Regions from separate parts of the Bradyrhizobium sp. Pa8 genome, predicted to be linked through region 1. Evidence: riboswitches for the same ligand, from Rfam matches in the RefSeq annotation. Region 1 holds a riboswitch; the other holds the start of a gene.
The links. Region 1 has a riboswitch for S-adenosylmethionine ahead of metX (homoserine O-acetyltransferase MetX). Riboswitches for the same ligand answer to the same signal wherever they lie in the genome.
Positions count from the first base shown of each region.

Region 2: it holds a riboswitch for S-adenosylmethionine, as region 1 does, so the genes downstream of both, ACKWRH_RS43875 (O-succinylhomoserine sulfhydrylase) here and metX (homoserine O-acetyltransferase MetX) in region 1, are expected to answer to the same signal.

Region 1 is NZ_CP176767.1:1,073,456-1,077,867, reverse strand. It holds gene ACKWRH_RS05030 (alpha/beta fold hydrolase) at 1-4, shown strand, start outside; gene metW (methionine biosynthesis protein MetW) at 55-717, opposite strand; gene metX (homoserine O-acetyltransferase MetX) at 733-1,935, opposite strand; SAM riboswitch at 2,027-2,106, opposite strand; gene ACKWRH_RS05015 (chorismate mutase) at 2,311-3,159, shown strand; gene ACKWRH_RS05010 (pyridoxal phosphate-dependent aminotransferase) at 3,196-4,290, shown strand; gene ACKWRH_RS05005 (prephenate/arogenate dehydrogenase family protein) at 4,287-4,412, shown strand, end outside.
Region 2 is NZ_CP176767.1:9,231,981-9,236,392, forward strand. It holds gene ACKWRH_RS43860 (hypothetical protein) at 1-430, opposite strand, end outside; gene ACKWRH_RS43865 (PAS domain S-box protein) at 535-942, opposite strand; gene ACKWRH_RS43870 (2'-deoxycytidine 5'-triphosphate deaminase) at 1,181-2,317, opposite strand; SAM riboswitch at 2,398-2,477, shown strand; gene ACKWRH_RS43875 (O-succinylhomoserine sulfhydrylase) at 2,552-3,739, shown strand; gene ACKWRH_RS43880 (SGNH/GDSL hydrolase family protein) at 3,914-4,412, opposite strand, start outside.

The sequences.
Region 1 (4,412 bases):
TTAGCACGAAGTCGTCGCCAAACGCTCCGCAGCGTAGCCCGCAATGACGAGTAGCTACTTTCCCTGCCCGCGAGTGAGCAGAAATACGCCCTGCTCGCCGAACATGTTCCACACCCACCACGGCAATCGCAGCCGCAACGGACGGCCGTAGAGATCCAGCGCCTCGGCACGCTCCATCTTGACGTGGATCGCGTCGCAGAGCTCGACGAAATCCTTGATGGTGCAGAAATGGATGTTGGCGGTGTCGTACCACGTCGCGGGCAGATTCTCGGTGCGCGGCATGTGGCCGCCGACCAGGAGCTGGAGCCGCATCTTCCAGAAGCCGAAATTCGGGAACGACACGATGGCGCGGCGGCCGATGCGCAGCAGATTCTCCAGCACGACCCGCGGCTGCCGCGTCGCCTGCAGCGTCTGCGACAGGATGACGTAATCGAAGGCGTCGTCGGGATAGTTGACGAGATCGGTGTCGGCATCGCCCTGCACCACCGCGAGGCCCTTGGCGACGCAGCGGTTGACGCCTTCGCGCGACAGCTCGATGCCGCGCCCGTCGATGCCGCGGGTCTCCAAAAGCTGGAGCAGGTCGCCCTCGCCGCAGCCGACGTCGAGCACTTTCGAGCCGGGCTTGACCATCTCGGCGACCAGCAGATGGTCGGCGCGAAACTGGCCGGACTGCTCGCTCGCAACGCCGCCCAGCGGCAGCACTTCCTGCACAGACATCGCTAGCCGTCCTTGTCAGTCATTCCTGGCGGTGAGCCCGCGCGCCTTCCCTGCCGATTGCAGGAAGGCCCGGGCGATATCGAAGAATTCGGGCACGTCGAGCAGGAAGGCGTCATGGCCGCGATCCGTCTCGATCTCGGCGAACGACACCCGCGCGCTCGACGCGTTGAGCGCATGCACCAGTGCGCGCGATTCCGAGGTCGGGAACAGCCAGTCGCTGGTGAAGGAGACCACGCAGAAGCGCGTCTCGATGCCCGCGAACGCTTTCGCCAGCACGCCGCCGTGGTCGCCGGCGATGTCGAAATAGTCCATCGCGCGGGTCAGATAGAGATAGGAGTTGGCGTCGAACCGCTCGACGAAGGACGAGCCCTGGTAGCGCAGATAGCTCTCGACCTGAAAATCGGCGTCGAACGAGAAGGTCGGCAGCTCGCGGTCCTGCATGCGGCGGCCGAACTTGCGATGCAGCGCGGCGTCCGAGAGATAGGTGATGTGCGCGGCCATCCGTGCTACCGCAAGTCCGCGATGCGGATGGATGCCCTGATCCGTGTAGCGGCCGTTGTGCCAGTCGGGATCGGCCATCACCGCCTGGCGGCCGAGCTCGTGGAAGGCGATGTTCTGCGCCGAGTGCCGCGTCGCGCAGGCAATCGCCAGCGCGGAGTACACGCGCTTGGGATAGGCCGCGGTCCATTGCAGCACCTGCATGCCGCCCATCGAGCCGCCGACCACCGCGAACAACGTGTCGATGCCGAGCCGGTCGATCAGCAGCGCCTGCGCGCGCACCATGTCGGGAATGGTGATGACGGGGAAATCCAGGCCCCACACCTTGCCGGTCGCCGGATTGATCGAGGCCGGCCCGGTCGAGCCCATGCAGCCGCCGATCACGTTGGCGCAAATGATGAAGTAGTGCTGAGGATCAAGAGGTCGGCCGGGACCGACCAGCGTCTCCCACCAGCCCGACTTGCCGGTGACGGGATGCACGTTGGCGACATGCTGATCGCCCGTCAGCGCATGGCAGATCAGCACCGCGTTGGAGCCATCGGCGTTGAGCTCGCCATAGGTCTGGTAGGCGATCTGGAACGGGGTGAGATCAATGCCGCAATCGAGCCGCAGCGGCTGCTCGGCGCCGAACTGCGCGACCTGCGAATTCGGATGATCCGCCTCATGCGACCGGTCGTCGGCACTGATCGCGGGACTCGGCACAGACTTGACGCCACCCATCTCTGACATCGACCTCGTTTGCGATCAGACGTTCGATCGCAGTGACATCAGGCCATGAAAAACCCGGCCTGAACGATAGGTTCGGCCGGGATCGAAAGGGTCCCCGGCCTGTTTAGCGAGTTTTTTAACGTGGCTGCAAGCCGGCCGGCTCAAATGACCACGGAACAGGCAAAACCTACTGTCTTGGGCGGTTTTCGTCAAGTCGCGGTCCGGATTAGCCAAATTCGTCTCTGTCACGTCAGCCCAAAAGGACGTGATTTCTCTTTGCTTTCGCCGCCCCGACTGCCTAATCAGGATATCGATCGCAGCGGATCCGAACCTACCAGCTTGCCTGGCCGATCCGCATTGGAACGCCTCTCAACAGTCCAGTCAGATATGTCCCAATTTCCGCCCGCGCCACCATCGCTCCAGGAATTGCGCAAGGAGATCGACGCGATCGACGAGGGCATGCATCGCCTGCTGATGCAGCGCGGCGACATCATCGACCGCCTGATCCAGGTGAAGCAGACCCAGGAGGTCGGCTCGGCGTTCCGCCCGGCGCGCGAGGCCGCCATGATGCGTGACCTCGTCCAGCGTCATCGCGGCATCCTGCCGCTCGACACCGTCGAGAGCATCTGGCGCGTCATCATCGCGACCTTCACCTATGTCCAGGCGCCGTTCTCCGTGCATGCCGACATCTCGGTGAGCGAGCCGGCGATGCGCGATTCCGCGCGCTTCCATTTCGGCTTCACCGTGCCTTACGTCGCGCATTTCAGCGCGCAGGCGGCGGTCGAGGCGGTGGCGAAATCCAAGGGCGACCTGGCGCTGGTGTCGGCGACCTCGAGCCGCACGCCGTGGTGGCTGGAGCTGGAAGCCAACGGTGCGCCGAAGATCATTGCGCGGATGCCCTTTGTCGAGCGCGCCGACCATCCGGCCGCACTGCCGGTGTTCGCGATCTCGCGCGTCGCCGACAGCGCCCTTGTGACGGAGGTCGAGACCTTCAGCGTGCGCGTGTCCGGGTGGAACGCCGAAGTCGCGCGGACGTTATCGCCGCTCGCCGAGATCGTGGCGGTGCCCGATACCGCCTTCGACGGCGCGGCGCTGCTGGTCTCGGTCACGAGCGCGACCAGCATCGACAAGATCAAGGCTGCCCTGATCGAAGCGGGGGCCTCGGTGCGCTCCACGGCCCTCGTCGGCAGCCACGCAACGCGCTATACGGTGCCCTCGACCGGGTCGAAATCGTAGATCGCGAACCGCTTAAAGCTACTTCCGGAGTTGAAGATGTCCCGCCCCGTGCCGAATCCCGGCATTCTCGATATTGCGCCCTACACGCCCGGCAAGAGCCCGGTGGCGGAGCCGGGCCGCAAGGTGTTCAAGCTCTCGGCCAACGAGACGCCCTTCGGGCCCTCACCGAAGGCGATCGAGGCCTTCAAGAACGTGGCGGCGCATCTGGAAGATTATCCGGAAGGGACCTCGCGCGTGCTACGCGAAGCGATCGGCCGTTCCTTCGGGCTCGACCCCAACCGCATCATCTGCGGCGCCGGCTCGGACGAGATCCTCAATCTGCTCGCCCACACCTATCTCAGCCAGGGCGACGAGGCGATCTCGACCACCCACGGCTTCCTGGTCTACCCGATCGCGACCATGGCGGTCGGCGCAAGGAACGTCGTCGCGCAGGAGACCAACCTCACCTGCGACGTCGATGCCATCCTCAAGGCGGTGACGCCAAAGACGAAACTGGTCTGGCTCGCGAACCCCAACAATCCGACCGGCACCTATGTGCCGTTCGACGAGGTCAAGCGGCTGCGCGCCGGCCTGCCCTCGCACGTGCTGCTGGTGCTGGATGCCGCCTATTCCGATTACGTCTCGCGCAACGACTACGAGATGGGAATCGAGCTCGTCGCCACCACCGAGAACACCGTGTTGACGCACACCTTCTCCAAGATCCACGGCCTCGCCGCGCTGCGCATCGGCTGGATGTTCGGGCCCGAGCACGTCATCGACGCGGTCAACCGCATCCGCGGTCCCTTCAACGTGTCGACGCCGGCGATGTATGCCGCGGTCGCCGCGATCGAGGACACCGCGCACCAGGCGATGTCGAAGCAGTTCACCGAGACCTGGCGCAACTGGCTGACCGAGGAGATCGGCAAGCTCGGACTGAAGGTGACGCCGGGCGTCGCCAATTTCGTGCTGATCCACTTCCCGGAAAAGGGCAAGACCTCCGACGAGGCCGATGCCTACCTGACCCGGCGGGGCCTCGTGCTGCGCGCGCTGAAGAATTACGGCCTGCCGCATTCGCTGCGCATGACCATCGGCACCGAGGAGGCCAACCGCCTCGTCGTCGACGGCTTGCGCGATTTCATGGCCGGCAAATGAGCGTACAGCCGCACTTCCAGCGCGTTGCGCTGATCGGCTTCGGCCTGATCGGCGGCTCGATCGCGCGCGCTGCGAAGCTCCAGGGCTTGGCCTCCGAGATCGTCACCACCGCGCGCTCGGAG
Region 2 (4,412 bases), 1.4 Mb from region 1:
GATCGCCGAGCGCGACGCCATTGTTGGCGTGCCAACCGCGCAGCATCGCGCGCGAGACCTCGCCCGGCACGCCGCAGATCGCGGCGCCCTTCCAGATCCAGCGCGGCGGCGGGTAGCGGATCCAGGCTTTGCGGTCGCTCTCATACATGTATTCGACATGCACGCCGCCGATCCAGTTGGAGAGATAATGATATTGCGCGGCGGCCACCGCCGGCGGCAGATGACTGAGACCGAGCTTTTCGAGCCCCGGCAGGAAGCGCTCCTGCTGCTGGCGGCGAAACACGCGGAAGACGAATTCGGCAGCATCCGCCGTGCCGCGCCGCGTGACGACGGTCAGGATGAGGCCGGTGAAGTAGGCGTGATAGAGGTCGGCGACCGCGCGCCAGCGCTTCCATTGCGCTTCTTGTGCTGCGTCTGATGCGGTGGTCATATTCGCTCCCGATCGTTGTTTTGATCGAGTGTGTCACTGCGACCGGTACGAGGCAACCTGACGCTCAAGCAGAGCGCCCTGCACGCCCGCCCGTCAATTCCGCATCACGAATTTTGCGCAAGCCTAGCCGCGCGCTCGCGCTCGATGCGTTCGGTGACGTCGCGCGCCATCGCGACCGATCCAACCACGGCACCGCCGGCATCGCGCACCAGCGCGAAGGTCATCTCGATGTAGAGCTTGCGTCCGCTCTTGTGTAGAGCGCGGGTCAGCGTCGGCCTGCCCGCGAGCTTCATCGCCCCGGTGGCAAGCGCAGCTTCGAAGCCCTTCCAGTGCGCGGCACGCAGATGTTCGGGAATGATCAGATCGAGGTTTTGGCCGAGCGCTTCGTCGGCGGAGATGCCGAACAAGGCGGTCGATGCACGATTCCAGCGCGTGATGGTGCCGGCGCGATCCGAATAGATCAGCGCGTCCGCGACGTCATCGAGGATTCTTGCGTCGAGTTGATCTGTCACTTCACCACCTCGCACGTAGCTGGATTTCGCTTCGCATCCTGACACACATTCGGTGTCATCGCCCGACTTGCCGCCTTCGCTAAGGCTTCGGCGGCCGAGTGAGTTCTTGGCCCGGCGAAGCCCTTGGCGGAGACGGGATCGGGCGATCCAGTATTCCAGAGGCATCTGTTGTAGAGCCGATAGGTCGCGGCAGACTGGATGCCCCGGTCAAGCTGGGGCATGACAGTAGAGTGTGGAGCTACACCCGAAAATGCTTCGATAGTTTGAGGCCCTGCGCCTGGTAGTTCGAACCGATGCGCTGGCCGTACATCGCGTCGGGGCGCGCCAGCATCTTCTCGTAGACGAGACGGCCGACGATCTGGCCGTGCTCGAGGATGAACGGCACTTCGCGCGAGCGCACTTCGAGCACGGCGCGCGATCCCTGCCCGCCGGCGCCGGCATAGCCGAAGCCGGGATCGAAGAAGCCGGCATAGTGCACGCGGAACTCGCCGACCAGGGGATCGAACGGCACCATCTCCGCGGCGTAATCGGGCGGCACCTGCACGGCTTCCTTGGAGGCGAGGATGTAGAACTCACCGGGGTCGAGGATCAGGCTGCCGTCGGGACGCGCCGAGATCGGCTCCCAGAAATCCTCCACGGCATATCCGGAGCGGCGGTCGACGTCGACAACACCGGTGTGGCGCTTGGCGCGATAGCCGACGAAGCCGTTGGCCTTCTCGCCGGAGAGGTCGACGGAGACGGCGACGCCGCCGGTGAGATCGGCATCGTCGAGATCGACGAGACGCTCGGTCGCATGCAGCGCCTCGAGCTCGTCGATGTTGAGGATGGCATCTCCGGTGCGGAAGCGCACCTGGCTCAAGCGCGAGCCCTCGCTGACCAGCACCGGAAACGTCTTCGGGCTGATCTCGGCGTAGAGCGGGCCGTGATAGCCGGCGCCGATCATGTCGAAGCGGCGAGTGCCGTCGGCGATGACGCGGGTGAAGACATCGAGCCGGCCGGTCGAGCTTTTCGGGTTGGCGGCCGCGACGATCTCCGGCGGCAACGCCAGGCTTTCCAAGAGCGGCACGATGTAGACGCAGTTGGTCTCCAACACCGCGCCATCGGTGAGGCTGAACTCATGCAACTTCAACTCGTCGATGCGCTCGGCGACGGTCGCGCCGGGACCCGGCAGGAAGCTGGCGCGAACGCGATAGGCGATGTCGCCGAGGCGGAGGTCGAGGCTCGCTGGCTGGATCTGGCTCTCGACGAAATCGTAGGCAGGCAGGATCAGCCCCGCTTCCGCCATCGCCGCAATCATGCGGTCGGGCAGGATACCATTGGCGTCGGCGGCGACCGTGAACGTCAACCGGGGATCCTCATCAGGGGTCAAACGCATCCCGACATGCGGGAAATATTAGCGTTTTACGGCTAGCCGATGGACGTCTTGACGGAAAGGGCATTGCGGAATATGAGCATGACTTATCCCGTGGTGATTTGAGCCGGCCGGCTTGCAGCCACGTTAAATAAGTCGCTAAACAGGCCGGGGACCTCTGTGATCCCGGCCCGTGGAGATATCCAGGCCGGTTTTTTTGTGACCGTTTTCGACGAGACGGTCATGTCGGAGGTACCTATGTCGAAGTCGCCTGCCACTTACCGTCCTGAAACCCGCCTGGTCCATTCCGGCACCCTGCGCTCACAATATGGCGAGACGTCAGAGGCGCTGTTCCTGACCCAGGGCTACGTCTACAACAGCGCCGAGGAGTGCGAGGCGCGGTTCAAGGGCGAGGACCCCGGCTTCATCTATTCGCGCTATTCCAACCCGACCATCTCGATGTTCGAGCGCCGCATGATCGAGCTCGAAGGCGCCGAAGCGGCACGCTCGGCGGCGACCGGCATGGCCGCGGTGACGACCGCGATCCTGGCGCCGCTGAAGGCCGGCGATCATGTGGTGGCCTCGCGCGCCCTGTTTGGCTCGTGTCTCTACGTCATTCAGGATCTCTTGCCGCGCTACGGCATCGAGACCACGCTGGTCGACGGCCTCGATCTCGACCAGTGGCAGCGCGCGCTTAAGCCGAACACCAAGACGTTCTTCCTGGAGAGCCCGACCAACCCGACGCTCGACGTGCTCGACATTCCAGGGATAGCCGAGATCGCGCACAAGGGCGGCGCGCGGCTCGTCGTCGACAACGTGTTCGCGACGCCGATCTGGCAGAGCCCGCTCGCGTTAGGGGCCGACGTCGTGGTCTATTCCGCGACCAAGCACATCGACGGCCAGGGCCGCTGTCTCGGCGGCATCATCCTGTCGTCGGAAGCGTTCATCGCCGAGCACATCCACAATTTCATGCGCCAGACCGGCCCGTCGATCTCGCCGTTCAACGCGTGGGTCCTGCTCAAGGGCCTGGAAACGCTCGGCGTGCGCGTGCGCGCGCAGACCGAGACGGCGGGACGCATCGCCGACGTGCTGGCGAGCCATCCGAAGATTTCGCGCCTGGTCTATCCCGGCCGCGCCGACCATCCGCAGGCGGCTCTCGTGAAGAAGCAGATGCGCGGCGGCTCGACCCTGGTCGGCTTCGAGGTCAAGGGCGGCAAGCAGGGTGCGTTCCGCGTGCTCAACGAGCTCAAGCTTGCAAAAATCTCGAACAATCTCGGCGATGCCAAGAGCCTCGTCACGCATCCGGCGACCACGACGCATCAGCGCCTGAAGCCGGAGGACCGCGCCGCGCTCGGCATCAGCGAGGGTTTTATTCGCTTCTCGGCGGGGCTCGAGCATGCGGATGATCTGATCGAGGATCTCACGGCAGCGCTGGAGAAGGCGTGACCTTTACCCTCCCCTGGAGGGGGAGGGTCGGCTCACATGAGCACAGCGAAATGTGAGACGGGGTGGGGTGACAGTCTCTCCGCATCGAGCGCTGCCCGAGTGGAGAGATCACCCCACCCCGCTCGCGCTTCGCGCGATCGACCCTCCCCCTCCAGGGGAGGGTGAGGCGAAAGCCTACATCGGCCGATACGTCCGCACGTCCGCGGGCACGTTGACGCCGAGCTTGATCTGGCCGACGGAGCGGATGATGTCGTCGCCGAGGAGCTGGGCGAAGCAGGCATAGCCCCAATCGTTCATGTGCAGACCGTCGGCGATCACGAAACTCTCGACCGGGATCGATTGATTCTCGTGCCAGTCGCGCATCACCTCGAAGCGGGGGAAGATGCCGACGTGACGGAGTTCGGCGACCTTGCCGAGCAGCTGCACCATCTTGCCGGCGCTCTCCTTGCGCTGGTTCACGGCCGGCGAGTATTGCGGATCGACCAGCACGATGTCGGCGCCGCCGGCGGCCTGGATGCGGGAGATGCCGTCCTCGACCATCTTGGCGGTGTCACCGGGATCGAGATTGCGCAGCACCGCATTGGTGCCGACCTGCCAGATCACGAGATCCGGATGCACGTCGATCACTTCCTTCTGGAGGCGCGTCATCATCTCGGGCGCGTCCTCGCCGCCG